Linked DNA regions of Bdellovibrio bacteriovorus HD100. The protein of the gene in region 1 interacts with the protein of each later gene in a pairwise test. Links are inferred from orthologs where the notes say so. Each region holds a gene or a part of one and is shown on either strand. Other genes may lie near its edges. The genes, in order: nusG and rho.

Region 1 (11,930 bases):
AAAATTATTTAAAAATTCAAATATTCAGCACCATCAGTCCCGAACCTTCGGGATTCAAGCAATTACGCTTGTGGAGCTTCTTCAGTACCAGCGGCTGCGCCGCCGCCCATTTTCTCAGCGTAAGCGTTAAGACATCTAGCAAGTGCAGAACCTGCACCCAACAATGTACCCAACAACATAGCGCGAAGCTGGTCTTTGCCCGGAAGTGTCGCCAAGAATTTAATCTTAGCATCATCCAAAGCAGCGCCGTCCATAACACCGGACTTGATTTGCAGAACTTCTACGTCCTTAGCGAAATCAGCCAATGCTTTTGCAGTCGCGTTCACTTCACCGTAAGAGAATACGATGGCGTTAGTACCTTTCATTGAATTAGCAAATGCTGTTTCAATAGCTGGGTGATCTTTGAACGCTCTTTTTGCAAGAGTATTACGAACAACTTTCATCTCAGAATCAGCAGCATTCAATTTTTTACGCAAGTTAGTTACTTGCTCAACCTTGATGCCTTTGAAGTCGACGATGAAAGCTCCCTTAGCCTTTCCGAATTTCTCCGTGATTAGCTTAATCTCCTGCTCTTTATCTGCGCGAGTGATCATATGTGAGCCTCCTTTCATTAGACTTTTTGCCCTTCTTGCGAAGGGGCCTGTGCGAATCAGGTCGGTTTGGAGGTCGCATGAACCTTTTTGCCTTATCTCGGTAGGCCCCTCACAAACGAGGGATTACATCCACTGAAAGAAACCTACTGTCTCTGATCGCAATAATTTTATGAACTAATACAAAATAACCAGATAAAAAACAAGGCCCTGAGCACGCTCAGAGCCTTAAAATTTACTAGTTAGCGCCAGTTGCAGCAGCTGCCGCATTTGGCTCGATCTTAACGCCTGGGCCCATAGTGGACGCTACAGCGATAGAACGAAGGTAGATACCTTTGGAAGATGCTGGTTTAGCCTTAACGATAGCTCCCAACAAAGTCATGAAGTTATCTTTAAGTTTAGCATCGCCCATGGATTTCTTACCGATACCAGCGTGTACGATACCTGCTTTATCAACGCGGAAGTCCAACTTACCTTTTTTCTCGGCAGTTACAGCTTCACCAACGTTCATAGTTACAGTACCGATTTTTGGATTCGGCATCAAACCACGAGGCCCCAGGATCTTAGCAACTTTAGAAACAGTCGCCATCATGTCCGGAGTCGCGATACATTTATCGAAATCCAACCAGCCGCCCTGGATTTTAGCTACCAGGTCGTCTGCGCCTACGAAGTCAGCGCCAGCTGCTTTCGCTTCAGCCTCTTTCGGGCCTTTTGCGAAAACAACAACTTTAACTTCTTTGCCCAAACCGTGAGGAAGAGCGATAGCTCCACGCACTTGTTGGTCAGATTGCTTAGGGTCAATACCCAAACGCAATGCTACGTCGATAGATTCATCAAATTTAGCTGGAGCTGTTTCAACAACCAGTTTGAATGCTTCTTCAACAGTGTACTTTTTTGCAGAATCAACTTTTTTAGCGACTGCTGCGAATTTTTTGCCTGCCATCTTATACCACCCTTACGCGATGTCGATGCCCATGCTTTTAGCCGTACCAGCAACTTGTGACATTGCGGATTCAACTTTCAAGCAGTTCAAGTCAGGCAATTTCGTTGTAGCGATTTGCTTGATTTGATCGTTATTGATTTTGCCAACTTTGTCCTTCTGAGGCTGCTTGGAACCGGATTCCAGTTTCAACGCCTTTTTGATCAAAGAAGACACCGGTGGTGTTTTTGTGATGAAAGTAAACGATCTGTCTTGGTAAACAGTGATGATGATAGGGATGATGCTATCACCCAACGCTTGTGTACGAGCGTTGAACTGCTTACAGAATTCCATGATGTTTACCCCATGCTGTCCGAGCGCCGGTCCAACGGGTGGAGCTGGATTAGCTTTCCCTGCCGGTATCTGCAGCTTGATCATTCCTGTAACTTTTTTTGCCATGACCCACTCCTGCAAGAGGTTGTGTTAATTAATATCCATCGGCCGCCCTATGCGGCTTCTGGTTATGGTTTTTCTACTTGAATGTAATCCAACTCAACTGGAGTCGGACGACCGAAGATGCTCACAAGAACTTTAAGCTTCGCTTTGTCCTCGTTGATCTCTTCAACTGTTCCCTGGAAGTTGGAGAATGGACCGTCAATAACAGTCACGTTCTCACCCACAGCGAACTTCACTTTCGGTCTTGGTTTTTCAGCAACGCCAGCCATCTGCTGGGTCACACGAAGAACTTCAGCCTCAGGAACTTCCGGAGGACGGGTTTTAGTGCCGCCCACGAAGCCCGTGACTTTAGACGAATTACGTACCAAATGCCAAGTCTCATCATTCAAAAACATCTGAACGAAGATATAACCCGGGAAAAATTTACGTGATTTGGTCTGTTTTTGACCTTTTACCAGCTCCACTACGCTTTCCGCAGGGATCAGGATTTCACCAAAGAACTCTTCCATTTTGGAAGATTTGATCTTTTCTTCGATGGCTTTTTTAGCTGTGTTTTCACAGCTTGTCTGAACGTTAACGATGTACCACTTTTTTTCCATGGTTCCGTCCTTACTTCATAAGAAAGTTGATTAAGAAGCCAGAGATCAGATCGAAGGAACTGATGATAACACTGGAGATAAGAACCATAACCACGCAAGCGATAGTCATGGCCGTTGTGTCCTTGCGAGAAGGCCAAACAACTTTACGGATTTCAGAAACTACTTCTTCGCCCCAAGTCTGAACGCGTGGGTTGAACTGAAGAGCGGCAAACAACGCGAAACCTGCCAAAACAGGGATCCCGTGGCGAACCATATCGGAGTCAGCAGCACGAGCCACAACACCGAATGCGCCGGCGAATGCCTTGATTAGAAGAGAGACGGTCAAACCGACCAAGATACCTGCAAGTGCAAAGCTGATAGTCAAAATCTTAGAGTTGGCCTTTTCCATTATTCCTCATCCTAAAGTTATGGAGTCAAAATTGGCAGGGGCGGAGGGATTCGAACCCACGACCTAACGATTTGGAGTCGTTCGCTCTACCGCTGGAGCTACACCCCTACTGATCTTATTGATGACAACCGACCGCACAGGATCGTTTCTCATCAATAATCTCCCTTGCGATACTATTTATGGGAGATTTTAGGACCAGTAAAAGCCATTTTTGACTTACTTTTTGGTACTGCCAAGAAACACCGAGGGGGACCCTTTTGTCAAGGAGTCCCCCGGGTGATTATTACTTAGCTTACGCTGCGTTATTACTCAAGGATCTCAGTAACAACACCAGCTCCAACTGTACGACCGCCTTCACGGATCGCGAAGCGAAGCTCTTTTTCCATAGCGATAGGAGCGATAAGTTCAACAGAAACTTCGATCTTATCACCAGGCATAACCATTTCAGTTCCAGCTTTCAAAGTACAAACGCCAGTAACGTCTGTAGTACGGAAGTAGAACTGAGGACGGTAACCGTTGAAGAATGGAGTGTGACGTCCGCCTTCTTCTTTAGTCAGGATGTACGCTTCAGCTTTGAATTTTTTGTGTGGTTTAACTGTACCTGGTTTAACAAGTACTTGGCCACGTTCAACGTCTTCTTTTTTAGTACCACGAAGAAGAACACCGCAGTTGTCCCCTGCTTGACCTTCGTCAAGAAGTTTACGGAACATCTCGATACCAGTTACAGTAGTTTTTTGAGTTGGACGGATACCAACGATTTCGATCTCGTCACCAACTTTAACAATACCACGCTCTACACGGCCAGTAACAACTGTACCACGACCAGAGATAGAGAATACGTCCTCTACTGGCATCAAGAAAGTTTTGTCTACTGCACGAACTGGAGCTGGGATGTAAGTATCACAAGCTTCCATCAATTTCATGATAGCTGGACGACCGATTTCGGAAGTGTCGCCTTCAAGAGCTTTCAATGCAGAACCTTTAACAACTGGGATATCATCGCCAGGGAATTCGTATTTAGACAGAAGTTCACGAACTTCAAGCTCAACTAGCTCAAGAAGTTCTTTATCGTCAACCATGTCAACTTTGTTCATGAATACAACTAGAGCAGGAACACCTACTTGACGTGCAAGAAGGATGTGCTCACGAGTTTGTGGCATTGGACCGTCAGCAGAAGAAACTACCAAGATAGCTCCGTCCATTTGAGCAGCACCAGTGATCATGTTTTTTACGTAGTCAGCGTGACCCGGGCAGTCAACGTGAGCGTAGTGACGGTTGTCAGTTTCGTACTCAACGTGAGTAGTGGAGATCGTGATACCACGAGCTTTTTCTTCTGGAGACTTATCGATTTGATCGTAAGCCATCGCTTGAGCTTTACCAGATGCTGCAAGAGTAGTCGTGATAGCAGCAGTCAAAGTTGTTTTACCATGATCGACGTGACCGATAGTGCCGATATTTACGTGCGGTTTATTACGTGTAAATTTCTCTTTAGACATTTATTCCTCCTGCAGAGATTTTTTATTTTATCTTAACCTTAAAAATTAAAAGCCAAATAAGTGGAGCCCATGATCGGAGCCGAACCGACGACCTCACCCTTACCAAGGGTGTGCTCTACCACTGAGCTACATGGGCACAAGCTCTGAAATTTGGAGCGGGAAACGGGTCTCGAACCCGCAACCCTCTGCTTGGAAGGCAGATACTCTAGCCAATTGAGCTATTCCCGCCCTTTCAGAACGCCCGAAGAAAATTTCTTCTCTTCTGTTTCAAAACTTTTCCGGGAAAACATTCAAAAAAAATGGTGGGCAGGGAAGGATTCGAACCTTCGTAGACATAAGCCAACGGATTTACAGTCCGTCCCCTTTAGCCACTCGGGCACCTACCCACTTGTGAATGCTTACCCAGAAAAATTTGGAGCTGGTTATGGGACTCGAACCCGCAACCTGCTGATTACAAATCAGCTGCTCTACCAATTGAGCTAAACCAGCCTTACTGAGATAACCGAAATGTTGTACGGAGAAAAAGAACGTCCGTCAAAGATAATTATTCGACAGATTACGATTTTTTTCGATTTCCGCGCGGCGCATGCTGTCTAAGGGTCTCAGTTAGTGCCATGGCCGTCGCCACTGAGGCATTATAACTCGCCGAAGAACTAGCTTGCGGTATGAATACTAATTCATCACAAAGACGCTCCGTTGTCACTCTCATTCCTTTGTCTTCGGAACCAATCGCCCAAACAACCTTGTCCGGCAGCTCTAATTCGAAAATAGATCGCTTTCCACGCGGGCTTAACCCATAGATCCAATAGCCCTGTTTTTTAAGTTCTTCCGCATAGTTAGCGAAGTTCGTCGTCTCTTCAACCGGCACATGCTCCACACCACCGCAGGCCACTTTATGTACCGTAGGCGTCAAACCGACAGCGCGGTCTTCCGGAATCAGAACACCTTGAGCCCCCACCAACCAGGAGGTTCTGAGAATCGCTCCCAAATTGTGAGGATCTTCAATGCCATCCAGAATCAAAACCATGGATTTATCCAGACCTTCCAGACTAGCCATATCAAATTCCGGGGCGCCATCCACAAAGATCGCAGCTCCCTGCTGGGACGGACCGAACTTTTCCAGCGCGGCTTCGGCCTTCAGCTCCACTTTGATATGATTTTTCAAAGCCAGTTCGTTCATATCACGCAGATCGCCCGAGTTCTCAAAGCCCTGGCGGAGCCAGAAGCCCTTAACCTGCTTAGGACGCACCTTCAGCACCTCGTTAATCGCATGCGTGCCGATCACCACACGCCAGTCACGCGGGATCTGATTTTCACGAGGAGCGTGAGCCTGTGGACGGCCCCCTTGCGGACGACCCGCGCCTTGAGGACGACCATGCTGTGGGCGACCACCCTGCTGAGGACGTTGAGAGTTGTTTCTGCCAGAGGGACGAGAGTTATTTTTCTTCATACATTGCCATCACAAAATCAGTGGCCGCTTCCTTGATGTTGGAAGCTTCCAGAATAGGGCGACCCACGACCAGCGCGGAAGCACCTGCACGCAGTGCCTCTTTGGGTCCCATGATACGTTTTTGATCGCCGGAATCCTGCATACTAAAGCGAATTCCCGGAGTGACAAGGTAAAGATCTCGGTTTTGTAAAAGGTCCAATTCGTGAGGGGAACACACGACACCGGACAAACCCGAATCCTTCACCAAAGAAGCCAGCTCCGTCACGTGCTGGGCGATCGGTTGAGATTTCATATTCACTGGCAGCGAATTTTGATCCCAGGACGTCAGAATCGTCACCGCCAGAATGCGGAACGGACGCTGTTGATTCAGCTCTTTTTCCACCGCTGCCATGCGGGTCAGAGCCTCTTTGCCACTCAGGGCATGCACCGTCACCAAAGACGCCCCCGCCTCAAAGCTGGCGCGCACAGCGGCCTCCATGGTGGAGGGAATGTCGAAGTGCTTGTTATCCAGAAAAATCGGGGCTCGTTGCGCCATTTCTTTGACGAAATCCATCCCGTAACGCAGGCACAGACGCGGCCCCAGCTTGATCCCCCCGACGATATCTGAAAGATCGTCGGCAATTTTCAGGGCCTGATCGCGGGTATCCACATCCAGAGCCAAAATAATCGGATTTTTCATGGGGTGAGCACGCAGATTTTTGTTCATGGAAACTCCTGGGAAGACGAACCCATCATAAATGCAATCCCCGCTTATGTAAAAATTATTCCTGCGGCATCAAAGATTGTATTTCATGTCCTGCGTTAGTAGGTTCGTCCCGAAATCAGAATTCATTAACTTACCAAGGAGATTACCCATGAAAGCTCTTCTTATCGCATTGGCCATCGTTGGCGCTGCTTCCTCTTCCCAAGCCGCTCTTTCCTGCGGTCAGTTGGTTTCCTACAAAGCCAAACTTGCTGAAGAAATGAACTGGATTCGTGAAAAAATGAGAAGCACAAGAAACTCTGACACTCTTGAGCTTTACATGGATCAGTACGAAGAGCTTTATGCTCGTTATCAGAACGCTGATAAAGCCATCAAAAACGAATGTCAGTAGTTCGTTAAGGAAAAGGCTGCCCGATTGGCAGCCTTTTTTTTGTCACTTGGTCTTTTTCTGCAAAACCACGTTGATGTCCTGGGCCAGATCCTGGAAATAGTCATTTTCACGCAGATGAATCTCGACTGAATCCAGGTTTTCGTCCGCCATGCGTTTGACGGTGCGTTTGATGTTAAAAAGCGGCCCGACAATTCTGCGGGTCATGCGGTTGAAGTACCAGAAACCCACCACCAGCCCCAGCAAAACCGGGATCAGCTGATAAACCAGGAACACAGTTTTGTAGCGGGATATAAACTCCTGCACCGACATCAGTGAAAAAGCGCCCGTTCCGGCCAGTTCCTGAATCTTTCCAATGAACATCCAGGCCGCGAAGAGCTGCCCCAGAAACAACACGGCCACAAAGACACTGACGTGCATAACCACATCAAACTGCACTTCACGATTGACGATCAATTTGCGGCGCGGACGGAATGTTTTCATAAGAAAATTATATCCCAGCCAAGCAGGTTAAACTCGTTAATTATAAGCAAGCCCCTCTGGAACGTTTCTGATTGAGAAACGTCCAAAAGTTCTTCAGTTCATTCAGCGGATGCGACTTAGGAAAAACTGCGCCAGCGCCTCGCGGTTGTATTTGCAGTGCCCCCCGGCCAGTGGCAGCCACGTCGCTGAAAACCCTGCGCTTTGAGCGGCCTTCACAAACTCGGCGGAGCCTTCTTGAAAGCCGAACTCGTCCTGCAAGCCCGTAGACACAAAGAACACCGGCCTGATCAGACCTGGGTAGCGAGTGAGCAGATTGAAGGGATTGTGGCTTTGCCAGTCCGCCTCATCAGCAAAGACCTCGCGGGAAATCCCCAGCATCAGATTCACCCGGGAGCGCAGGGCCTTGGTGCGGGCAATGTATTTGTCGATGTCTTCCGGGGAAGAATAGGGTCCGATCACGGTCAGCGCCGGACACAACAGGGCCACCTTGGAAAAGGTCGCCGGCAACTGCAGCGAGGCTTGTGAGGCATTAAAGCCCCCCATGGATTCCCCCATCAGCAGACGGCGTCCGCCGCCCAGGCCTCCGACTTTGCCTTCCAGAAACGGCATCATCTCATTTTGAAAAACCGGCAGCAGCGGGAACTTCTGGTTGTTGACCAGCAGCCAGATTTCACCAAACGAAATAGTTACGACAGACGGCTCATAACCCAACTGAGCCCAGCGCTTCAACACCCACGAAGTGTCGCGACGCTGATCAAAGAACTGCCGGGCATTCCCCCACAGACCATGGAAGTAATAAACCACATCCTGGGTTTTCGCCCGATTCCCGGTATGAACACAATAGTCATAAGAATCGCCCAAAGAAGTTGTTTGGGTTCCACAGACCGGCTGCGTCCCTGCAAATCCATTTGAAGCAAACACCACCAAAGAAAACGCCAGCATCCCTACTGCGAATTTCATCAGTCACCTCCGCACAAGAATAAGGCTCGCCGAATCAAGCCCAAAAGGCAACCCACGACCGCCACCCCAATTCCTGAACCTGCCCCCCAACACCAGACAAAGGAACAACCCAAACCCCAAAAAACAAAAAGCCAACCAAGGTATTACCCAGGTTGGCTCCCAAACAAAAAAAGGCCCCGCAGGGGAGCCTTTTTCAAACTTAAATATCCTCAACAAAGTCTTTTCCGCGCGCGCCCTCGAAGCCAACTCCTCTTCCCCAAAGAACCGGGAACCAAGGTTGGTCAAAAAGGTTCAGATCCGAGGCGGAGGTCGGCCCTCGCAGCGCAGGCGTGCTCCAAGCACGTCGGAGCGAGAAGGCCGATCTCCAACGAAGGAGATGGGCCTTTTTCACCGACCGGTATTAGAACAAGTTTAGGTTTGCGCTAAGAGCAACATTCGTTCTGTCTGCGCGGATGTCTTTTGGTGTGAACTGTACGTTTGGATACAGGTAGATATCACGAGTGATAGAGATACCGGTACCAACAGACTGATATGGCTCCAACTGGAAGTTGTCAGCATAACCTTCGTAGCGTGCGAACTGGAAGTAACCAAACACGGTTCTGAAAGAATAACGGTCGTTGAAAGTATACTGAAGGAACGGGAACAAACCGAAGCTCATGTCAGAGCGTTTGTATTTACCCGCTTTGGCTGCCGCAACCATGTTTGGATCATCCAGGTCCCCAGTGTAGAAGCTCTTACCCAAAGTAAAGCTTGTTCCACCATTCCACTTGGATTGACCGAAGTTCGCCAGAACTGTCTGGCTGAAGCTTGCTGCACCAAATGTTTTGGTCAGGTTGATAGAATCACTGTCTGTCGCATGGCTGTACTGCATGCTGGAGATCATCTGAGTGTCGAACGCGCGGTAACCACGGCTCCAGCTCAGGTAAGGAGTGGAAACTTCATAACGAGCCAAAGTGCCTTTACGGCCTTTACGAGTGTCTTCGGCAGGCTTCACGATATCACCGTGAAGAGGATCCACCACGGTCACGCCCGTACCGAAGCTGATATTGTCACGCTCACCCAAACGGTAGTTGACACCAACATCACCAGACAGAGTTGTCATGGCTTCGATAGTTGCGGAAGCACGGTAGTTTGGACGAACACCACTTAGAGGCTCTTCAACAGAACCACCAGAGTACGCCAGGCTGGATTTGAAAGACCATTTGGATTTGGAACCCAATTGAGCTCTCATGCGGGCGTCAGTGATTTCACTGTCGATGTCCTTTTCTTTTTCGTCAGCCTTTTTAAGGTCTTCCATTTTCACTGTGCTGGAATTTGTATTCACAGACGTGGTGGAAGTTTGTGCGAAACCAGAAACAGGGGCCATCAACAACCCTGTTGCCGCCAATACCAAGTAAGCATTCTTATTCATCATTTTAAACTCCGTTTGTAATGAACAGGCGACTGGTATAGCCCACTCCCAGAATGTGAGTCCATATTAAAAATAGGATATGAAAGAATGGTCCCAGTGATCAGGATTTAGACAGGGGATCTGCAGACGGAAAAGCTGTCTCTGCCAATATAGGCAAGGCAGAGACAGCAAATCCCTAGTGACGCGCGGGGGCGATTTGGCCTGAGCCTTTTTGTATGGAGCCTAAGCGCCAGTGCTTCTCGCCTTGGGAGGCCAACCATGTTTGTACGGCATCCGCCTGCCCTTTCTTAATCAACAGAACCAGCCCCACCCCCATGTTGAAGGTGCGATAGAGCTCTTCACCCGAAAGACCTGCGCGCGGAATGATTTTGCCAAAGACCGGAGCCATTTCATTCAATGCCGGCCAGCCGGAAATATCATAATCAAACTTTTCACTCATGCGCGGGATATTGTGAATGCCCCCGCCTGTGATATGGGAAGCCCCCACCATCGCCATCGGGAACCTACGGCGAAGCTCATTGACCAGCTTCACGTAAATACGTGTGGGCGTCAGCAGTTCCTGCATCAGATCGGTTTCATCTTCCTGCACCAGTTTTCTAAGCAAAGAATAACCATTGGAGTGAAAGCCTGACGACGCAATCCCGATCAGCACATCGCCTTCGTTCATGTCTTTTTCATCGTACAGATCCGCCGGTGACATCTCGCCCACGCTGAAGCCGGCAAGGTCATATTCATTCCCCTGATACACGCCGGGCATTTCGGCCGTTTCACCACCGATCAAGGCCATGCCGGACTGACGGCAGCCGTCGACCATTCCGGCAATCAGCTCTTCACTGACTTGGGTGTCGAGCTTTCCAAAGGCCATGTAATCCAAAAAGAACAGCGGTTTTGCACCGACACACAACAAGTCATTCACACACATTGCCACCAGATCGATTCCGATACCGTGGTGTTTGTTCAGGGTTTGCGCCAGTTTCAGCTTCGTACCCACTCCGTCAGTGCAGGAAGCCAGGTACTTTTCTTCGGTCAGCTTGTAGACAGCCGCAAAGCCGCCAATGCCCTGAAGAACCTGGTCATTGAATGTGGTCGGCACCAGGTTTTTGATTCTTTCAACGAAAGCATCGGCCTTGGTGATGTCAACTCCAGCATCTTTGTAGTCCATCAATTGCGTCGTCATAGCTCAATCTCCTAGTGTAAAAAGTGGCGGCGGCCGGTAAAGATCATGGATACACCCAGGCGATCAGCTTCAGCGATCACTTCCGGATCTTTCACAGATCCGCCGGGTTGAATGATGGTTTGAACTCCCAGTTTTGCAGACACCTGAATGGAATCAGCAAACGGGAAGAACGCGTCTGAAGCCAGTACCACGCCGGTAAGATCGGTGATGCCCTTGTCTGCCAGGCGCGAAGTGATCAGTTTTTCGATGCAGTCGATGCGGTTGGTTTGTCCTGATCCCATGGTCAGAAGCTCAAACTCGGGCCCGTCCTGACGGCAAAGGGCGATGGCGTTGCTTTTCAGGTTCTTCACCGCCAGCATCGCAAAAGCCGCCAGACGCTGCTGTTCCGGGCTGACTTGTTTTTGCGTGACGGTTTTCATATGGCTTAAATCAAAGCCGTCTGCATCCTGCAGCAGCAGTCCGCCCTCGATGGAACGCACCTGCATGGAGGGATTTGGCTTTAATGAAACCTCCATCACGCGGCAGTTCTTTTTCAGCTTTTCGCGAGCGCCTTCAGTGAAAGACGGTGCCAGAATCACTTCGACAAATTTTTCAGCAAAGAACGCGGCAATGTCTTCAGTCACCGGAACGTTCAGGGCGATGATCCCACCAAAGGAACTTTTCTCGTCCCCTTTCCAGGCTTTTTCCAAAGCCCGCAACGGGGTTTCGGCGACGGCCATTCCGCAAGGCGTGTTATGTTTCACAACCACCGCGGCTGGCAGGGCTTTTTCACCTTGCCAGCGGTGCACATCCTGCAAAGTCTTTAGGGCAAAGTCGGCGTCCAGATAGTTATTGTAGGACATCTCTTTGCCTTGCAGGGATTTGGCGTGGGCCAGACCGTCAGCAAACGGGTCTTTCAGCACCACCGCTT
Region 2 (16,984 bases), 2.8 Mb from region 1 along the record:
TTCGTCGACCAGCTTCGGATTTCCAGTCCAGTCGCGGATGGATTTGGCAACTTTGGCGCCGATCTCTGGGACCTGCAACAGTTCTTCTTCGGAGGCCTCCAGGAATTTATCTATCGTCAGGAAGTGATCCGCCAGATGTTTTCCGGTTTGTTCCCCCACGAAGCGTATTCCCAGTGCAAAGATGAAACGCGCAAGTGTCGGGTTCTTGCTGTTTTCAATGGACTTGATGATGTTATCCGCCGATTTGTCACCCTGGCGTTCCAAAGACAGAATCTGCTCTTTCGTCAGACGATAGAAATCGGAAAAGCGGGTCAGCAGTTTGTTGTCGACCAGTGTTTCGATCAGGCGATCTCCGACCTTGTCGATGTTCATCGCACGTCTGGCCACGAAATGTTTCAAGGACTCTTTCACGACAGCGATGCACAGTGGATTCACGCAGCGGGTGACCACTTCGCCTTCAGCTTTCACAGCGACAGAGTCGCAGGCCGGGCATCTTTCCGGAATCGAGTACGGCAGACGGTCCGCCGGGCGCTTGTCAGGATTGACGACCTCCACGACTTCCGGGATTACGTCACCAGCACGCTGAATGATCACGGTGTCGCCGATGCGGATGTCTTTGCGGGTGATTTCATCCTGGTTGTGCAAGGTGGCGTTCGTAACGGTGACGCCACCCACTTTCACCGGCTTCATGATCGCCACCGGGGTCAACGCGCCGGTGCGACCCACCTGAACCACAATGTCTTCCACGGTGGTCTGGGCCTGCTCCGGTTTGAACTTCGCAGCCGTGGCCCATCTGGGGCTTCTGGCCACCAGGCCCAGGTCCTCTTGCAGGCGCAGGGAATTAACCTTGATCACCACGCCGTCAATATCAAATGGAAGTTTCGGACGGACTTTTTCGATGTGGTGATAGTACTTCACCACTTCTTCCGGTCCCTTGGCCACCACCAGCAAGTCCTCTTTGTACGGAAGCACCGTCGGAATGCCATGGTCGTTGAAGTATTCCTGAATGTTCTTTTGTGTGTTGAAGGTTTCACCCTCCACCGCACCCAGAGCGTATCCGAAGAAACGCAGCGGCCGGGAGGCCGCGATGCGGGAATCCAGCTGGCGCACGGTTCCGGCGGCGGCATTACGGGGGTTGGCGAAGGTCTGCTGCCCGTTTTCCTGCTGGGTTTCGTTCAGCCTTGCAAAGTCCTCTTTGAACATCAGGACTTCCCCGCGCACTTCCAGAAGCGGGGGCGGATTTTTATGAGAAAGTTTTAATGGAATGCTCTTGATGGTTTTGATGTTGTGAGTGACGTCTTCGCCCACGGTGCCGTCACCTCGGGTGATGGCGCGAACCAGCTGGCCGTTTTCATAGATCAGCTCCATCGATAGGCCGTCAAATTTAAGCTCACACAGATATTCCACGGGATCTTCGGTATTTAGAAATTTTCTAACTCTTTCATCGAACTCAAAAATATCCTCGGGAGAATAACTATTGGCCAAAGAAAGCATCGGCAGACGGTGCTGGGCTTTCGTAAATCCTTCCAGGACCGTACCGCCCACGCGCTGAGAGGGCGAGTCACTCAAATCCAGTCCCTTGGGGTTCTTTTCAATATCCAAAAGCTCCGCGAAGAGCTGATCGTATTCGTAATCTGTAATGGTGGGCTTATCCAGAACATGGTAGTTGTGGTCGTGTTCAGAAATGATCTTCTTGAGCTCTTCATGGCGTTTTTTGGACATAGAATAATTTGCACCCATCTCTGAGGTCCAGTCACGGCAAAATGCATCGGGCAAAGAGTGACTGAACAGTCTTCTTGTTATATTTTTTTCCAGTAAGGAGCTGACCCGTGATTGATAAAAAAGCGATTGAGCACATTGCGAAGCTGGCCCGCCTGCATATCACCGAAGATGAAGCCCAGGAGTACAGCACTCAGCTGGCAAAAGCCCTGACCCACTTTGAACAGATCTCTAAAATAAACACCGCTGGCATAGAGCCTATGGTGACTCCGACAGAAATTGAAGCCTACTGGCGTGAGGATGTTGTGAAGCAGGATTTCACCGCCGAAGAAATGACCGGAAATGCACCGGACCGTGCGGGCAATCTTTTTAAAGTCCCACCGGTCGTTTAGGAGGTTGTTGTGGATCTAACATTTGCCTCGCTTTCTGAAATTTCTGAAGCCGTCAATAACCGCAGTATCAGCGCCAAAGAAGTCACTTTGCATTTCCTAAAGCGCATTGAAAATTTGAATCCGAAGCTGAATGCCTTTACGTCACTAAATCCCCAGGCTGTTCAGGAGGCTGAGGCTGTAGACGCTCGAATCGCCAACGGCGAAGACGTGGGCCTGCTGGCGGGTGTGCCTTTTGGTATCAAAGAGATGTTTTGTACCAAGGGTCTGACAACCACCGCCGGATCCAAGATTCTTGAAAACTTTGTTCCGCCTTATGATGCCACAGCGGTGGCCCGTCTTAAAAAATCCGGCATCGTGGTGATGGGTAAGCTGAATCAGGATGAATTTGCCATGGGCTCTTCCAATGAAACGTCCTTTCACGGTGTGGTGAAAAACCCCTGGGACCTGGAACGTGTGCCCGGGGGATCTTCCGGTGGCTCGGCGGCAGCGCAAGCGTCGCGCCTGGTGGCAGGCACGCTGGGTACCGACACCGGCGGCTCGATTCGCCAACCCGCAAGCTTCTGCGGTATCGTGGGCGTGAAGCCCACATACGGCCGTGTGAGCCGCTATGGCATTGTCGCTTATGCTTCGTCCTTGGATCAGGCCGGCCCGATGGTGAGTTCTGTGAGGGATGCGGCATTGACCCTGGAAGTGATTTCAGGTTTTGACCCGCAGGACTCCACCACAACTCAGAAACAAGTCCCCGCCTGGAGTCAGAATCTGAAAGCCGACGTCAAAGGCATGAAGATCGGTCTGATGAAGGAGTACATGACTGGAGCTTTGGATCCGGACGTGCAAAAGACTGTGGAAAACTCGGTGGATACCTTAAAACAACTCGGAGCTGAGATTGTTGAAGTCTCTGTTCCCATGACCGCGTTTGCAGTTCCTGTGTATTACCTGGTGGCCGCCAGCGAAGCGTCGTCGAATCTTTCCCGCTATGACGGTGTGAAATACGGCTATCGTGCCGAATTTAAAAATCTTTCGGCGGTGGACCTGGAAGAGTTCTACAGTCAGACGCGGGGTCAGGCGTTCGGTGCCGAAGTCAAACGTCGTATCATGCTGGGCACGTACTGCCTTTCCAGCGGTTACTATGATGCCTTTTACAACAAGGCCGGTCAGGTGCGCCGCCTGATCATGGAACAGTATCTGGAAGCCTTCAAAAAATGTGATGTGATTTTAAGTCCGGTCACCACCGCACCCGCCTTCAAGATTGGTGAACGGGTTTCTGATCCGTTGGCGATGTATTTGAATGACATCTTTACCACCTCGACGAATCTTGCCGGACTTCCGGGAATGAGTGTCCCGTTTGGTCAGTCGCAAAGTGGTCTTCCGATCGGGATTCAGCTGACCGCCGGTCACTTTGAAGAACAAAAGATGCTGAACGTGGCCTTTGCGCTGGAAGGTGCCTCTTTGGTGAAAGGAAAACATCCCCATGTCATCTAGAGGATATGAAGCCGTCATCGGTATTGAGATCCACGTGCAGCTGAGCACAAAGACCAAAATCTTCAGCTCCGAATCCACGGCCTTTGAAGCGGGTGACAATGAAAACACCTCGCCGGTCAGTGTGGGCATGCCCGGCACCCTGCCGGTCTTAAACAGCAAGGTGGTTGAGTACTCGATTAAAACGGGGCTTGCTTTGGGTTGTGACATCCGCCGCAAATCTGTTTTCGCCCGCAAGAACTATTTCTATCCGGATCTTCCCAAGGGTTATCAGATCTCCCAGTATGATCAGCCTATTTGTGAAAACGGATCCATCACATTCAAAGTGGATGGAAAAGAAAAGACCGTATCCATCACCCGCGCCCATATGGAAGAAGATGCCGGCAAATCCAACCACCACGGTGAATACACACTGATCAACTACAACCGTTCCGGCATTCCATTATTAGAGGTCGTATCGGGCCCCGACATGCGCACGCCGCAGGAGGCAGCAGAATACGCACGCACCATTCGTCAGATTGTGCGCTATTTGGATGTCTGTGACGGAAATCTGGAAGAGGGATCGTTGCGCTGTGACTGCAATGTCTCGGTTCGCAAAGAGGGTGCTAAACAATTCGGAACCAAAGTTGAGATCAAAAACATCAATTCGTTCCGTTTTGTCGAAAAAGCCATCGAATATGAAATTGAACGTCAGATCGACTGTGTTGAGCGCGGTGACAAGATCATCCAGGAAACCCGTTTGTGGGATCCGGATAAAAACCGCACGTTCTCGATGCGCGCCAAAGAAGACGCGCAGGACTATCGCTATTTCCCGGATCCGGATCTGCAGCCGGTGATTGTCACAGACAGCATGATTGAAAAGTATAAAAAAGAACTGCCCGAGCTTCCGATTGCCCGCGCCCAGCGCTTCCAGGATGATCACGCGTTGCCGGAATTGGATGCCACGGTGCTGACCACGGAAAAAGATCTGGCCGACTTCTATGAAGACACCGCAAAAGAATCCAAAAACTTCAAGGCGTCCTCGAACTGGATCATGACCGAGCTTTTGCGCGAGCTGAATTCCGCCAATAAAAACATCAAGGATTCGCCGATCAAACCGGCGCAGCTGGGCAAAATGATTGCGATGATCGACAAGGGAACAATTTCCGGTAAGATTGCAAAAACCATCTTCCAAGAGATGTGGGCCTCTGGAAATGATCCGGAAGTCATCATGAAGGAAAAGGGTCTGGTGCAGATCTCGGATCCCGCGGCGATTGAAAAGCTGGTGGATGAAGTATTGGCGGCCAACGCGCAGACCGTGGAAGATCACAAGTCCGGCAAAAAAAAGAACCTCTTTGGTTTCTTTGTCGGTGCCGTGATGAAGGCCTCCAAGGGGCAGGCCAATCCGGACCTTGTGAACAAGATTCTTCTAGAGAAACTGAAATAGAACAGGATATTTGAAATGAAAAAAGTTGCAGCACTTGATCTTGGAACCAACACCTTCCTGTGCCTGATTGTTTCTGGTGACAAAGATGGAATCAAAAAGGTGCATCGTGATCTGATGCAGGTGGTGCGTTTGGGTCAAGGTGTTGGGCAGACCGGAGAGTTTCATCCGGATGCTTTGGCCAGAGCCCGTCAGTGTCTGACGGAATTCAAAAAAGAAATCGATTCTGAACACGTCGATCAGATTCTGGCAATGGCGACCTCCGCCGCGCGTGACGCCCGCAACGGTCAGGAGCTTTTCCGTATCGGTGAAGAGCTGGGCATTCCCATTGAAATTATTCCCGGCGAGGACGAAGCGCGAATCACGTATCTTGGAGGAACAGCGGGAAGTGCCAGCCCAAATCTGACTTCGTTGGTGGTGGATGTCGGTGGTGGCTCCACAGAACTGATCGTCGGCAAAGGGTCAGAAATTTTGTATGGCCACAGTCTGGATATCGGTGGTGTGCGGTTAACAGAAAAATTTGTCACGACTCAACCCGTGATCGAAAAAGATCGCATACCCCTGGAAGCTTATATTCAGGAACAACTGGCGACGATCCTGCCGGAGATTCAAAAACACAAGATTGATCAGATCGTGGCAGTGGCCGGAACACCCACCGCCCTGGTGGCAATTGAAGTTGGTGGCTTTGATGAAAAGAAGGTCGATGGTTACTTCCTGAAGAAAGACCGTCTGGCCCACTGGGTGGAGGAATTTGCCCGTACCACAGTCGAAGAAAAAAAGACCAAGTATCAACTGGGCGGCCGAGCGGATATCATTTTTGCAGGAGCTTCGATCCTGCTGGCAGTGGTGGAAGCTTTGAAACTGGAAGGCATGGTCGTCACGACCAAAGGGGTTCGTTATGGGGTTGCGCTGGAAATGCTCCACGTTCGCTAAATTTGTGATGTTCGCAGGACTGTCCCTGGTCCTGTCTCCGCAGGCTTTTGCGGCCAAGGAATTTTCAAAAAAGAAAGTCACTCTGGGCTCCAAGACTTTTGTCGTGGAGATCGCTGAGACACCGGACCAGCACGAGCGCGGCCTGATGTTCCGCTCGCAGATGGGTGAAGACGAAGGAATGCTCTTTATATTCAAGAACGAGGAAACTCGATTCTTCTGGATGAAAAATACATTAATAGATCTGTCCATCGGGTACTTCGACAAAAGTCTGAAGTTGATTGATGTGAAGGAAATGAAGTCCGGAAGAGGTGTGCCGGATTCGGCCCTGCCTTCTTATGCCAGTGCACAACCCGCAAAGTATGCGCTTGAAATGAATAAAGGCTGGTTCGATAAAAATAAAATCAAGATCGGCTCTAAGCTCAAGATCCACTAGATCAAAAGTCCAGTGATTTTCTTAGTGTTTGCATGACTTCGATCTTGTGCTTAGATTGTTAATAACGCTTAACTGAAACAGTATGTTTCGTGGCATCAATCAAGGATGAATACATGATGAAAAAACTCGTTATCTTACTAGCGTGCCTAGGTCTGGCATTCCAAGTAACAAGCTGTACGTCTAAAGATAGCCAAGCAGATGCGGAAGTTGCTTCCGACTTCGATTCCGCAGACCTTGAAAAACTAGAAGGTGATGACGCCCTTGAAATTGCTGGTGACGACTCTTTGGCCAGCGACCAACTTCCAGAAGATGCTCTGGGTGAAACCACCACGACCACCGAAACAACCACAACAACTGCTGAAACGACTCTAGGTGATGATCAGGCGACAACCGAACAGACCGACGTCGCAACAACCACCGAAACATTGCCAGCAGATCCGTTTGCAGAAGCACCGGCGGCGGACGTTCCGGCTCCGACAACGACTGTGGCTGAAACAACGACCGCGACAGACACTTCTTCCAACTCTGTTTTTGAAAGCTCTACGGTGACTGAATCCTCCACAACAGTGGTTGATTCCTCTTCTGAGGCTCCGAAGAAGGCCAGCGCGCCTTTGCAGAAGGTGGCAACGACTCCTTGGAAAGCCGGCGGCACTTGGTTCAACACCGTTTACTTCGCTCGTCCGGGTGACACTCTGAAGGGTATCAGTCAGATGATCTATGGCGCTGACAAGCGCAAAGAACTGAAAAAAGGCAATCCGACCTTCCATTCCCGTGATGTTCGTGCCGGTGACAAGGTTTATTACAACTCTCCCAACCGTCCGGACGATTCTGCCCGCATGATCACTTACTACGAAGACAACGGCATTGCGCCAGAGACTTACGTGGCTAAATCCGGAGACAATATCAGAACTGTTTCCAAAAACCTTCTGGGTTATGACAATGCCTGGAAAGAAGTTTGGTCATCCAACTCTGTAGATTCCAAAGGCAACATCGCAGAAGGCACTGAGCTTCGATTCTGGAGAGGCGGCGCTGTCGCTGCAGCTCCGGCTCCGGCGCAACCTGCGATGGAACAACCGCACCAGGAAGTGGCTGGCAACATGGCACAGGCTCCGGCAGAAGAGATCCCGGCTCCACCAATGCCGGAAGATCCAATGGCTCAGCAACAGGCTCAGATGGACATCCCGCCTCCGCCGATGGAGCCCGCGGGTGATATGGCTCCGCCTCCTCCGCCGCCAGACATGGCTCAGGACATGGCGCCACCTCCACCACCACCAGTGGAAGCAATCAACCCTCCAGCTCCGCAAGTGGCTGAAGAAGCTCCGACCGGCATGGACAACGACACAACAATGGCTTTGGCAGTTGTTGGTCTGGCAGCCGCAGGTTTGGCAGTCCTGATTGTGATGAGAAAGAAAAGAAAACAGAAAGAGCTTGAACAACAGGCGATGGACAACACTCACGTAGGAACATAATCAGTTCCCGGGTTCTCCAAAAAAGAAAAGAGCGAGTTTTCACTCGCTCTTTTTGTTTTTGCGGATCTTATCCGACTTTTTTAAAGATCGTGTCCATCACTGACCGGCGATCGTTTCGGGAGTTCTCCACGAAATAGATCAGGTCATCAACGATCTGAACGTCGCGATTGTTCACCGGCATGAACTTCACACCGACCCCAACGGAATTGGTCCAGATCACATGAGCGGCGATCTTGCGCTCACGACCGGCCACGATAATGACCAGGTTTAGTTTCTCATTGGCGCGAACTTCTCCGCCCTCAAACTCTAAAAAGGCTCCCGTGATGCTGATATTCTTAAGCGTGCCTTTGGTCTCTTCGCGCGCGTAATTGCGCTTAAAAGACACCTCGAGGTTAAGAGGGGTTCTTGGTGCCGGAACTGTATATGTGTCCTCCACGTCAGACTCCTTGTGCTTAAATTGGATACTATCCTTTCGGTATTACTTACCAAAAATTAATAGGGGGTCCGGGTGATTTTTAACTTTTCGGATTAAAATTCTGAAAACTGGACTTACTTAGGCTCATATTTAAACACCTGAAATAGCTTCATTTTTAGAAAACAAGAAAAGTGTTAAACCCTCGAACATTATGAACAATCTTCTGTTTCCTCGACCCCGTTTCAAGCTGGGACAGGCAAGGGGACCTGGGAGCCGCCAGAGTTTTGCTATTGACAAGCAGGGGGCGGCTCAAGGACAGTGAGGTCATAACGAATAAGCATGAATCCAATCGGATCAGCTTCCTATATATATCGCTCTTTTTTCTGATTAAATCCTACAAGGAGAATTTGTTTGTCTGAACCTAAAGATCAACAAGGCGTTGAGGTGGCAAAAAAACGTACTCGCACTGCGAAGAGTACATCTGAAGATACCTCCGCCCCCGCTGCTGAAGCTTCCCCAGCTCCGGCCGCCGAAGCCGCCCCTGCGGCCCCAGCACCTTCCGAAAATGCCCCTGTTTCAGCAGCTCCTGCCGCTGCTCCGGAAGCCCGCCAAGACAGACCTCAACAGCAAAACCAACAACGCCGTGAATTCCGCCCGCACAATCGCGACAACCGTGATCGTGGCGATCGCAATGACCGCGGCGACCGTAACGACCGTGGCGACAGAAATGATCGTGGTGGTCACCGTGGTGATCGTGGCAATAATCAGCGCCGCGACTTCCGTCATGACCGTGGCCGCGATGAAGCCCAGCCAATGGGTGACGATGCTCACTCAGCGATGCCGGCCCAGGTTCAGGACGTGGATTTAGCGGACATCTCTTTGACTGATGAGGAAAAGAGCTGGTTGTCCTCCAAGGACTTGAAATCAAAAAACATCACGCAGCTGACAGAGCTTGCGAACAAACTGAAAATCGAAAACGCTGCCGGTCTTCGCCGTCAGGACATGATCTTCGAAATTCTGAAACGTGCCGCGAAACTGGGTCAGGACATTTATGGTTCTGGCGTTCTGGAAATCCTTCCGGACGGTTACGGATTCTTGCGTTCTCCGGATTACAACTATCTTCCAGGTCCGGATGATATCTATGTATCTCCGTCCCAGATCCGTCGTTTCGGCCTAAGAACCGGTGACACCGTGACGGGAACTGTTCGCCCGCCGAAAGATGGCGAGCGTTACTTTGCATTGTTGAAAGTGGATTCTCTGAACTTCGAGACCACTGAAAAAGGCAAAGACAAGATCCTGTTCGACAACTTGACGCCGCTTTATCCGAATGAACGCCTGAAGCTGGAACACAACCCTGGTGAATACACCACGCGTGTTGTGGACCTGATGGCTCCGTTGGGTAAAGGTCAGCGTGCCTTGATTGTTGCCCCACCAAGAACAGGTAAAACCGTTCTGATGCAGCAAATTGCCAATGCGATCACACACAATCATCCGGAAGTGAAATTGATCGTTCTTCTGATCGATGAACGTCCGGAAGAGGTGACCGACATGCAACGTACCGTAAAAGGTGAAGTTGTTTCGTCCACGTTCGATGAGCCACCAACTCGTCACGTTCAGGTTGCCGAGATGGTTATCGAAAAAGCAAAACGTTTGGTTGAACACAAACATGACGTTGTAATCCTGCTGGATTCCATCACTCGTCTGGCGCGTGCCTATAACACCGTTGTTCCTCCATCCGGTAAAATTCTGTCTGGTGGTGTGGACTCCAACGCCCTTCACAAACCAAAACGTTTCTTCGGTGCGGCTCGTAACATTGAAGAAGGCGGATCTTTGACTATCATCGCGACGGCTTTGATCGATACGGGTTCCCGTATGGATGAGGTTATCTTCGAGGAGTTTAAAGGTACTGGTAATGCTGAGATCCATTTGGATCGCAAGCTGATGGAAAAACGTATCTTCCCTTGCATGGACATCAACAAATCCGGCACTCGTAAAGAGGACCTGTTGGTTGATAAAGCGGACTTGAACCGTCTGTGGATCCTGAGAAAAGTTTTGGCGCCAATGAACGTTATCGACGCGATGGAATTCCTGATCGATAAAGTTGAAGGTACAAAAACGAACAACGACTTCCTGAAAGCGATGTCCGGACCGGGCTAAGCTTTGCTTCGCACTGAAAATTTGAAGTTATGAAAAAGGGAGTCGATGAGACTCCCTTTTTTTATTTATGGATTGGGTTGTGGTTGAGGCTCGGGCTGGGGCTGGGGCTGGGGCTGGGGCTGGGGTTCTGGCTGTGGTTGTGGCTGTGGTTGTGGCTCAGGCTCTGGCGTGGGTTCGGTTTTTTTCAAAGTATCGGTTTCGCAACCGCCGTAGATTTGATCGGTGTTGATCACACCTTCAAACGGATAGACGAAGTCGGACATTCCGTCAGAGCCCTCTTTGGTCGTATTTACTGTCAGCTTGTGGTTCAGGCCTTCAGAGGTGATATGAATCAGGCCGCCTTTATCAAAAGTCACTTTGCCGGTCAGTTCAACCGAACCCTGATCCGGAGTGGAGACTTTCACTTTGTTGGTGTCGGAATTATAGGACACAGAAATAAATGGCTCAGTGAAGGTGCAGTAGATGCTTTCAGCCGAAGCCACATGGGACAGGGTTAAAACGGCCGCAAAAGGGATCAGAAATTTCATGGAAATCCTCCTTGTTATAGTGGCTCAAGGGTAGGTGCGCCCGGGGTGGCTCTCAAGAATCCGTCAGGGGCGAAGGTAAAATACAAGGGGCTGTCAGCTTCGGGGAGGTCTGGTTTTCCTGGGGGGTGCAAGAACACCGGAAAGCAATCGCCACCCGCCCTGGATATTACTTAAATATATGTAATCACGAATGTTTGTGTGAACTCGTCGGGCTTCTGAATGGGGTGTCTGTTGCTAAAAAAAGCAGCGATTTCTGCTCGACACGGGGTAGTCAGTATGTTACATCCTTACAGCTTAAGACCCATAGGTTAAATTATTTAGAAGGAATCAGGTCATGAAACAAAACCTACACCCAAAAGTAAATACTGTTGTATTTAAAGATATCTCTTGCGACTTCAGTTTCTTGGGAACATCTACTCTGCACTCTTCCGAAACTGTTAAATGGGAAGATGGTAAAGAATATCCACTAATCAAAGTTGAGATCTCTTCTGCATCTCACCCGTTCTTCACTGGTAAGCAACGTGTGATGGATACTGAAGGTCGTATCGATCGTTTCAAAAAACGTTACGGCAAGAAGTAAATTTCAGACCTCCGTTCGGAGGACGTTCTTGTATGAAATGCGGTTCAATCTTCGAACCGCATTTTCGTTTTCAGCGATGGTCCCAATCCCGATCAGCATGATGTATCAGACCTATCAATCGATCCGTTAGTACCAGGAGCCTCAGCCATGTTCTCGAAGTTAGATGCAGTCGAATCTCGTTACGAAGAAGTCAATATGGCTCTTCAAAGACCCGACATTGCCTCTAATCAGACGCAATACCGTGCTTTGATGAAAGAACTGGGCAATCTGGAAAAGATCGTTCTGGTTTATCGCGACTATCGCAAAAAAACTGAAAATCTGAAAGCCAGCAAAGAGCTTCTGACCGCGGAACAGGATGCAGAAATGCGTGAGCTGATCCGTGAAGAGGTGAAAGAGCTTGAGGCTGAGCTGCCTGATCTTGAACAACAGCTTAAAATCGCATTGATTCCCAAAGACCCGAACGATGACAAGAACACCATTCTTGAGATTCGTGCCGGAGCCGGCGGGGACGAGGCGGCTTTGTTCGCGGATGAATTGTTCCGTGGTTATGTTCACTATGCCTCCACTCAAGGGTGGAAGGTGGAAATGATTTCTTTCTCTGAAGGCAACGCCGGCGGAGCCAAAGAGATCATCGCCAGCATCACGGGCGATTCGGTCTTCAGCAAAATGAAGTATGAATCCGGCGTTCACCGTGTTCAGCGTGTTCCTAAAACCGAGGCTGCGGGCCGTATCCACACGTCTACTGTGACTGTGGCGGTGATCCCAGAGGTTGAAGTTTCTGAAATCAAGATCCCGATGTCTGACGTGAGAATTGAGACCATGCGTTCTCAAGGTTCCGGCGGTCAGTCGGTGAACAGAACTGAATCCGCGGTTCGTGTCGTGCATTTGCCGACAGGTATCGATGTGAAATGTCAGGAAGGTAAGTCGCAGTCCACGAACCGTGAGCGTGCTTTCCAGATCCTTTACGCAAAACTGCAGCAGATCGAGGACGAAAAGGCCCGCAAAGAGGCCTCCGATGTCCGTCTGGAGCAGATCGGTACGGGAGATCGCTCTGAGCGCATCCGCACCTACAACTTCCCTCAGACCCGTATCACCGATCACCGCATCGGTTTGACGATCCACCAGCTGGATCAGGTTATGAGCGGTTCATTTGAGTTGCTGATTGATCCACTCATTGCTAACTTCCAGGCAGAGGCACTTAAAAAACAAGTCTCTGCTTAATGAATGAAACTAAAAGAAATACTCGATAAAACCACAGCTTTCTTCAAAGACAAAAAAATCGACACTCCACGTTTGGATGCGGAACTGCTTTTGGCCCACGGGCTGAAGCTGGAACGCATTCAGCTTTATTTGCGCTTTGATCAGCCGATGAAGGATGAAGAGCTGGCCGTTCTGCGGGAACTGGTACGTCGTCGTGCTTCCGGAGAGCCGGTGGCGTACATTATGGGTTATCGTGATTTCTTCAATCACCGTTTCGAGGTGAACAACCAGGTGCTGATTCCGCGCCCGGAAACTGAACACATTGTGGAAGACGTTCTGGCGTGGGCTTCGGACAAAGAAGCTTCCTTGGGTCTTATTGACCTGGGATGTGGTTCGGGGTGCATTGGATTAAGTCTGCTGAAGGAATATCCGAACGCCAAACTGATCGCCGTGGACCTGCTTCCGGGAGCCATTGAGGTGGCTCAAAGAAATGCGCAGTCCCTGGATGTGGCCGATCGGGTTCAATTCCTGAACTTGGATGCGGGGAATGTGGAAGCCATCATGTCGGCTTACAAGGACTTTACCGGTCAGAGCAGCATTGATGTGCTGGTTTCCAACCCTCCGTACATTGCTTCGGACGATCCGCAGGTGGAAGAAAACGTTAAGAAGTTTGAACCCAACTCGGCTTTGTATGCCGAAGACAGTGGCCTGGCCCTACTAAAGGGATGGTCCAAAGCTTTCGCCCCCTACCTGAAGACACCCGGCTTGATGTTGATGGAAATGGGAATGAGTCAGGGACCGGCGATGAAGCAGGCCTATGAAAGCTTAAAAATATTTAACGAAATCAGTGTCATCAAAGATCTTTCTGGGCATGATAGAGTCATCCGCGGAGAAACACATGGATAAAATGGTCGTCATGGGCAATGGCCCACTAAAAGGTACTGTCGCTACGAGCGGCGCAAAGAACGCTGCTCTGCCAATTTTGTTTTCGACTCTTCTTGCTGAGGGCAACCACGTCTTCACAAATATGCCGAAACTGAAGGATATCGAATCCACTTCTGAACTTCTGAACAGCCTGGGCTGCGAAACGAAGTGGGTGGGTGATGAGTTTCACGTCACGGTGAACAAACCTTCTTCTTTCGAAGCGTCTTACGACCTGGTTCGCAAGATGCGCGCAAGCTTCCTGTGCATGGGCCCGATGCTGGCAAAATACGGTGAAGCCGTTGTGTCCCAGCCGGGGGGGTGTGCTATCGGAAGCCGTCCGATTGATTTGCATTTGGACGGTTTCAGAGCTTTGGGTGCCACAATCACACAAAAAGAAGGTTACGTTCACGCAGGTTCCCCAAAACTAAAAGGTGGAACCTTCCTGTTTGAAACTGTGACCGTGGGTGGAACTGAGAACGTGATGATGGCAGCAACCCTTGCTGACGGTGTCACGGTTCTTGAAAACGCTGCCAAAGAACCCGAGATCGTGGATCTGGCCGAATATCTGAACAAGATGGGCGCCAAGATCACCGGTCACGGCACCAGCGTGATTCGTATTGAAGGCGTGGCAAAACTGACGCCGGCCAAACACTCCATCATGCCGGATCGTATCGAAGCAGGAACTTTGCTGATTGCAGGTGCGATCACCAAAGGACAAGTGACGGTGACCAAATGTGTGCCGGCTCACCTGGAGGCATTGATCCTGAAAATGCGCGAAGCGGGTTTCAAGATTGAAACGACCAAAGATACCATGACGGTCTTCCCTTGTGATCAGTGGGAGGCGGTGGATATCACGACGGCCCCTCACCCCTTGTTCCCGACAGATCTTCAGGCGCAGTTCATGGCGTTGATGACGGTGGCTCACGGGACCAGTGTTATCACTGAAACCGTTTTTGAAAACCGTTTCATGCACGTGACTGAATTGTCCCGCTTGGGTGCGGATATCACTCCGAAAACCCGCGTGGCCGTTGTGCGTGGTTGCCCGGGTAAACTGACGGGCGCCCCGGTAATGGCAACGGACTTGCGTGCCAGTGCTTCCTTGGTGCTGGCGGGCCTGGTGGCTTCGGGTGAAACCGTTGTCAGCCGCATCTATCACCTGGATCGTGGATACGAAAAGCTTGAAGACAAGCTTTCATCCCTGGGTGCGAAGATTCGCAGAATTGAATAACAAAGAAAAGGCTCCTTCACGGAGCCTTTTTTATTTCTGCGAACTATCTTCCAACACAAGCTTTGATGGCTTTGCTGAACGCCGAAGATCCGGTGATGGAAGTTCCGGAGTTTGTATAACGAGCCCCCGCCTTCACCACGTATTGTGCGCGGCAACCGCCGTGAGTGTTGATCCCGACAAGTTCATTGGTCTTTTCATTGATCACCGGTGCACCCCAGCTGCCATACGAAGTATCGGCATCGTGTTCGATGATTTCTGGAATCAGGAAGATGCCAGCCTTCACCAGCTTTCCATGGGACACTTGTTGTGCAAAGTGCATTTGGTCCGGATTGGAATTCGCCGGCATATCGCCGCGTTTGATGTCATATAGATCATTCAAAGCGTAGCCATAGCTGACAACACGGATGGGATCATTGTTCTGGGATTTCTTTGTCGCCATACGATAGAAGCCCTGAACAGCTCCTGCATTTTTGCCAGTGACTTCGTTGGGTTTCAGTCTTAGCACAGCCCACTGATGTCCTATGCCGTCCGCTTTGTGGCGTTCCGTGCCTTTTTCTACATAGTAACGGTCTTCCAGGGAAGACTTCTGCGCGACACCTGCAACGGATACTGGAACGTTGAATTCGACATAGTCACGATCCAAGGCGCACGCCCCGACCGTCACAACACAGTTGTCACTGACCAAAGTCACTGTGCAGCCTTGAGTGGCACCGTCTTTAACCAGGCGGCCGACTTTGCTGTCGAAAGAAAGAGCGCGATCATCAGTCCCACCGCAGATTTCAGCGTGAGCCAAAGACGAGAAGACAGAAGCAAGCAAAAGAGAAACAACGAACTTCATTGAAAGACCTTTCTGGAAAATTTTGAAAGATCTAATGGGACAACCAACAACAAATCAAAAGAAAGATATTCACTGCAACCATTGGCTGCGTAAAGACATGCGTTCCAAAATTTAGCAGAAACAAAAAGTGAATCTACAAACCAAGAGCATCCATTTTTTCTTTTTCGTAAGTGTCGCTTTCGCCGGGATAGCGAAGTTCGGATTCGTGCTTTCCGCTTTCTTTGGCCAGTGCCCAGATCAGGCTTTGTCCTGAAGGCATGTTATTGGGAAGCTTTGTGAAGACCGGATCCTTGAAGGCTTTTTGGGCGTCGATGACTTTCCATCCGCGTTTTTTAAACATCGCAATCAGATCATCCAGGAAAAGGGCATTTAAAAGATTATAGTGAACCAGCAAAGTGTGTTTCACTTCGCGGCTCAGAACCTTTTTGGAAAGGTCATTGTAGTACTGCGCCCGGTCCCACATGTGCTGCAGATAAAAATCACGGAATTTGGTAAGATCAAAGTTGGGGTCTGTCGCAAGCTTGTCGCGCAGGCGTCGGTCCACATACCAGTCGGAAGCATCGATGGTCACATGGCCATTGCGATAGGAGTTCTTTTTCATCCATTCACGAACGGCATCGCGTTTTTCAGCAGTGTCCCCTTCCGCCAGCATGGGAAAGCGGAAGATCTTTTCAAAGTTCTTCTGGGTTTTCAGCTGCTCGTCGCATTGCTGGATTTCGGCGATCTCGTCAGTAACGCTGACCTTGGCATCGAAGCGCTTGTGATTCACCGTGTGGTTGCCGATCAGGTGGCCTTGGCGGGACCATTCGGCCAGAAGCTTTTCATCTTGCGGGGATTTCAGGTGCTTGCACGTCACAAACAAGGCGGCTTTGATTCTGTGCTTTTCCAGGGCGCCCAAGATGGCTTCATTTCTTTTGTCGGCAGGAAGTCGGGTTTCTTCATGCACATTGAAGTCGTCCATGGTGATGCTGACTTCGGCCGAGTGGGCGAAACTGGAAACGATCAGGGACATAAATACAGTGAGGAATGATTTCATTAATCAACCATGGCATTTAATTTCGAATTTTTGAATTTTAAAAAAGAAAAAGGCCTGCAAGGAGGGGGATCCGCAGGCCTTTTAAGAGAAAAAAACAGTCTCAGCCCGCGGAGGGGATGGGGCTGAGACTCATGATTGAGATTACTGAGTAACCTCGCTGATACCAAACACAAAGAAGACGACCGTTTTGTTCCCGAAGCCGAAACCAGGGAGGGGGTCCACAGTTTCCAG

Evidence for each region.
Region 2: the proteins of nusG (region 1) and rho interact in binary tests that used the Escherichia coli proteins (3 or more experiments, as listed by UniProt). The link is inferred for Bdellovibrio bacteriovorus HD100 from one-to-one orthologs.

Annotation. Positions count from the first base shown.
Region 1 is NC_005363.1:2,887,203-2,899,132, forward strand. Bases 798-3,619 are described here. They hold nusG (transcription termination/antitermination protein NusG), read right to left. Parts: upstream 2,565-3,619; coding sequence 2,031-2,564; downstream 798-2,030. Other genes in these bases: rplA (50S ribosomal protein L1), read right to left, coding at 829-1,533; rplK (50S ribosomal protein L11), read right to left, coding at 1,546-1,968; secE (preprotein translocase subunit SecE), read right to left, coding at 2,575-2,952; tuf (elongation factor Tu), read right to left, coding at 3,258-3,619. In the rest of the region: rplJ (50S ribosomal protein L10), read right to left, coding at 63-593; more of tuf, read right to left, coding at 3,620-4,448; BD_RS13725 (TrmH family RNA methyltransferase), read right to left, coding at 5,005-5,898; pyrF (orotidine-5'-phosphate decarboxylase), read right to left, coding at 5,885-6,604; BD_RS13735 (hypothetical protein), read left to right, coding at 6,753-6,992; BD_RS13740 (methyl-accepting chemotaxis protein), read right to left, coding at 7,035-7,472; BD_RS13745 (alpha/beta hydrolase-fold protein), read right to left, coding at 7,575-8,432; BD_RS13750 (hypothetical protein), read right to left, coding at 8,833-9,846; purM (phosphoribosylformylglycinamidine cyclo-ligase), read right to left, coding at 10,019-11,020; purH (bifunctional phosphoribosylaminoimidazolecarboxamide formyltransferase/IMP cyclohydrolase), read right to left, coding at 11,032-11,930. UniProt on the Escherichia coli protein: Part of the processive rRNA transcription and antitermination complex (rrnTAC). The complex forms an RNA-chaperone ring around the RNA exit tunnel of RNA polymerase (RNAP).
Region 2 is NC_005363.1:50,858-67,841, forward strand. The notes cover bases 8,064-11,047. They hold rho (transcription termination factor Rho), read left to right. Parts: upstream 8,064-8,674; coding sequence 8,675-10,420; downstream 10,421-11,047. Other genes in these bases: BD_RS00300 (PilZ domain-containing protein), read right to left, coding at 8,064-8,284; BD_RS00310 (hypothetical protein), read right to left, coding at 10,486-10,947. Outside these bases: NAD-dependent DNA ligase LigA, read right to left, coding at 1-1,722; Asp-tRNA(Asn)/Glu-tRNA(Gln) amidotransferase subunit GatC, read left to right, coding at 1,830-2,111; Asp-tRNA(Asn)/Glu-tRNA(Gln) amidotransferase subunit GatA, read left to right, coding at 2,121-3,593; Asp-tRNA(Asn)/Glu-tRNA(Gln) amidotransferase subunit GatB, read left to right, coding at 3,583-5,016; BD_RS00285 (Ppx/GppA phosphatase family protein), read left to right, coding at 5,032-5,946; BD_RS00290 (DUF192 domain-containing protein), read left to right, coding at 5,954-6,379; BD_RS00295 (LPXTG cell wall anchor domain-containing protein), read left to right, coding at 6,493-7,848; more of BD_RS00300, read right to left, coding at 7,916-8,063; BD_RS00315 (type B 50S ribosomal protein L31), read left to right, coding at 11,282-11,527; prfA (peptide chain release factor 1), read left to right, coding at 11,675-12,748; prmC (peptide chain release factor N(5)-glutamine methyltransferase), read left to right, coding at 12,752-13,633; murA (UDP-N-acetylglucosamine 1-carboxyvinyltransferase), read left to right, coding at 13,626-14,879; BD_RS00335 (trypsin-like serine peptidase), read right to left, coding at 14,923-15,717; BD_RS00340 (polysaccharide deacetylase family protein), read right to left, coding at 15,851-16,753; BD_RS00345 (hypothetical protein), read right to left, coding at 16,895-16,984. UniProt on the Escherichia coli protein: Facilitates transcription termination by a mechanism that involves Rho binding to the nascent RNA, activation of Rho's RNA-dependent ATPase activity, and release of the mRNA from the DNA template.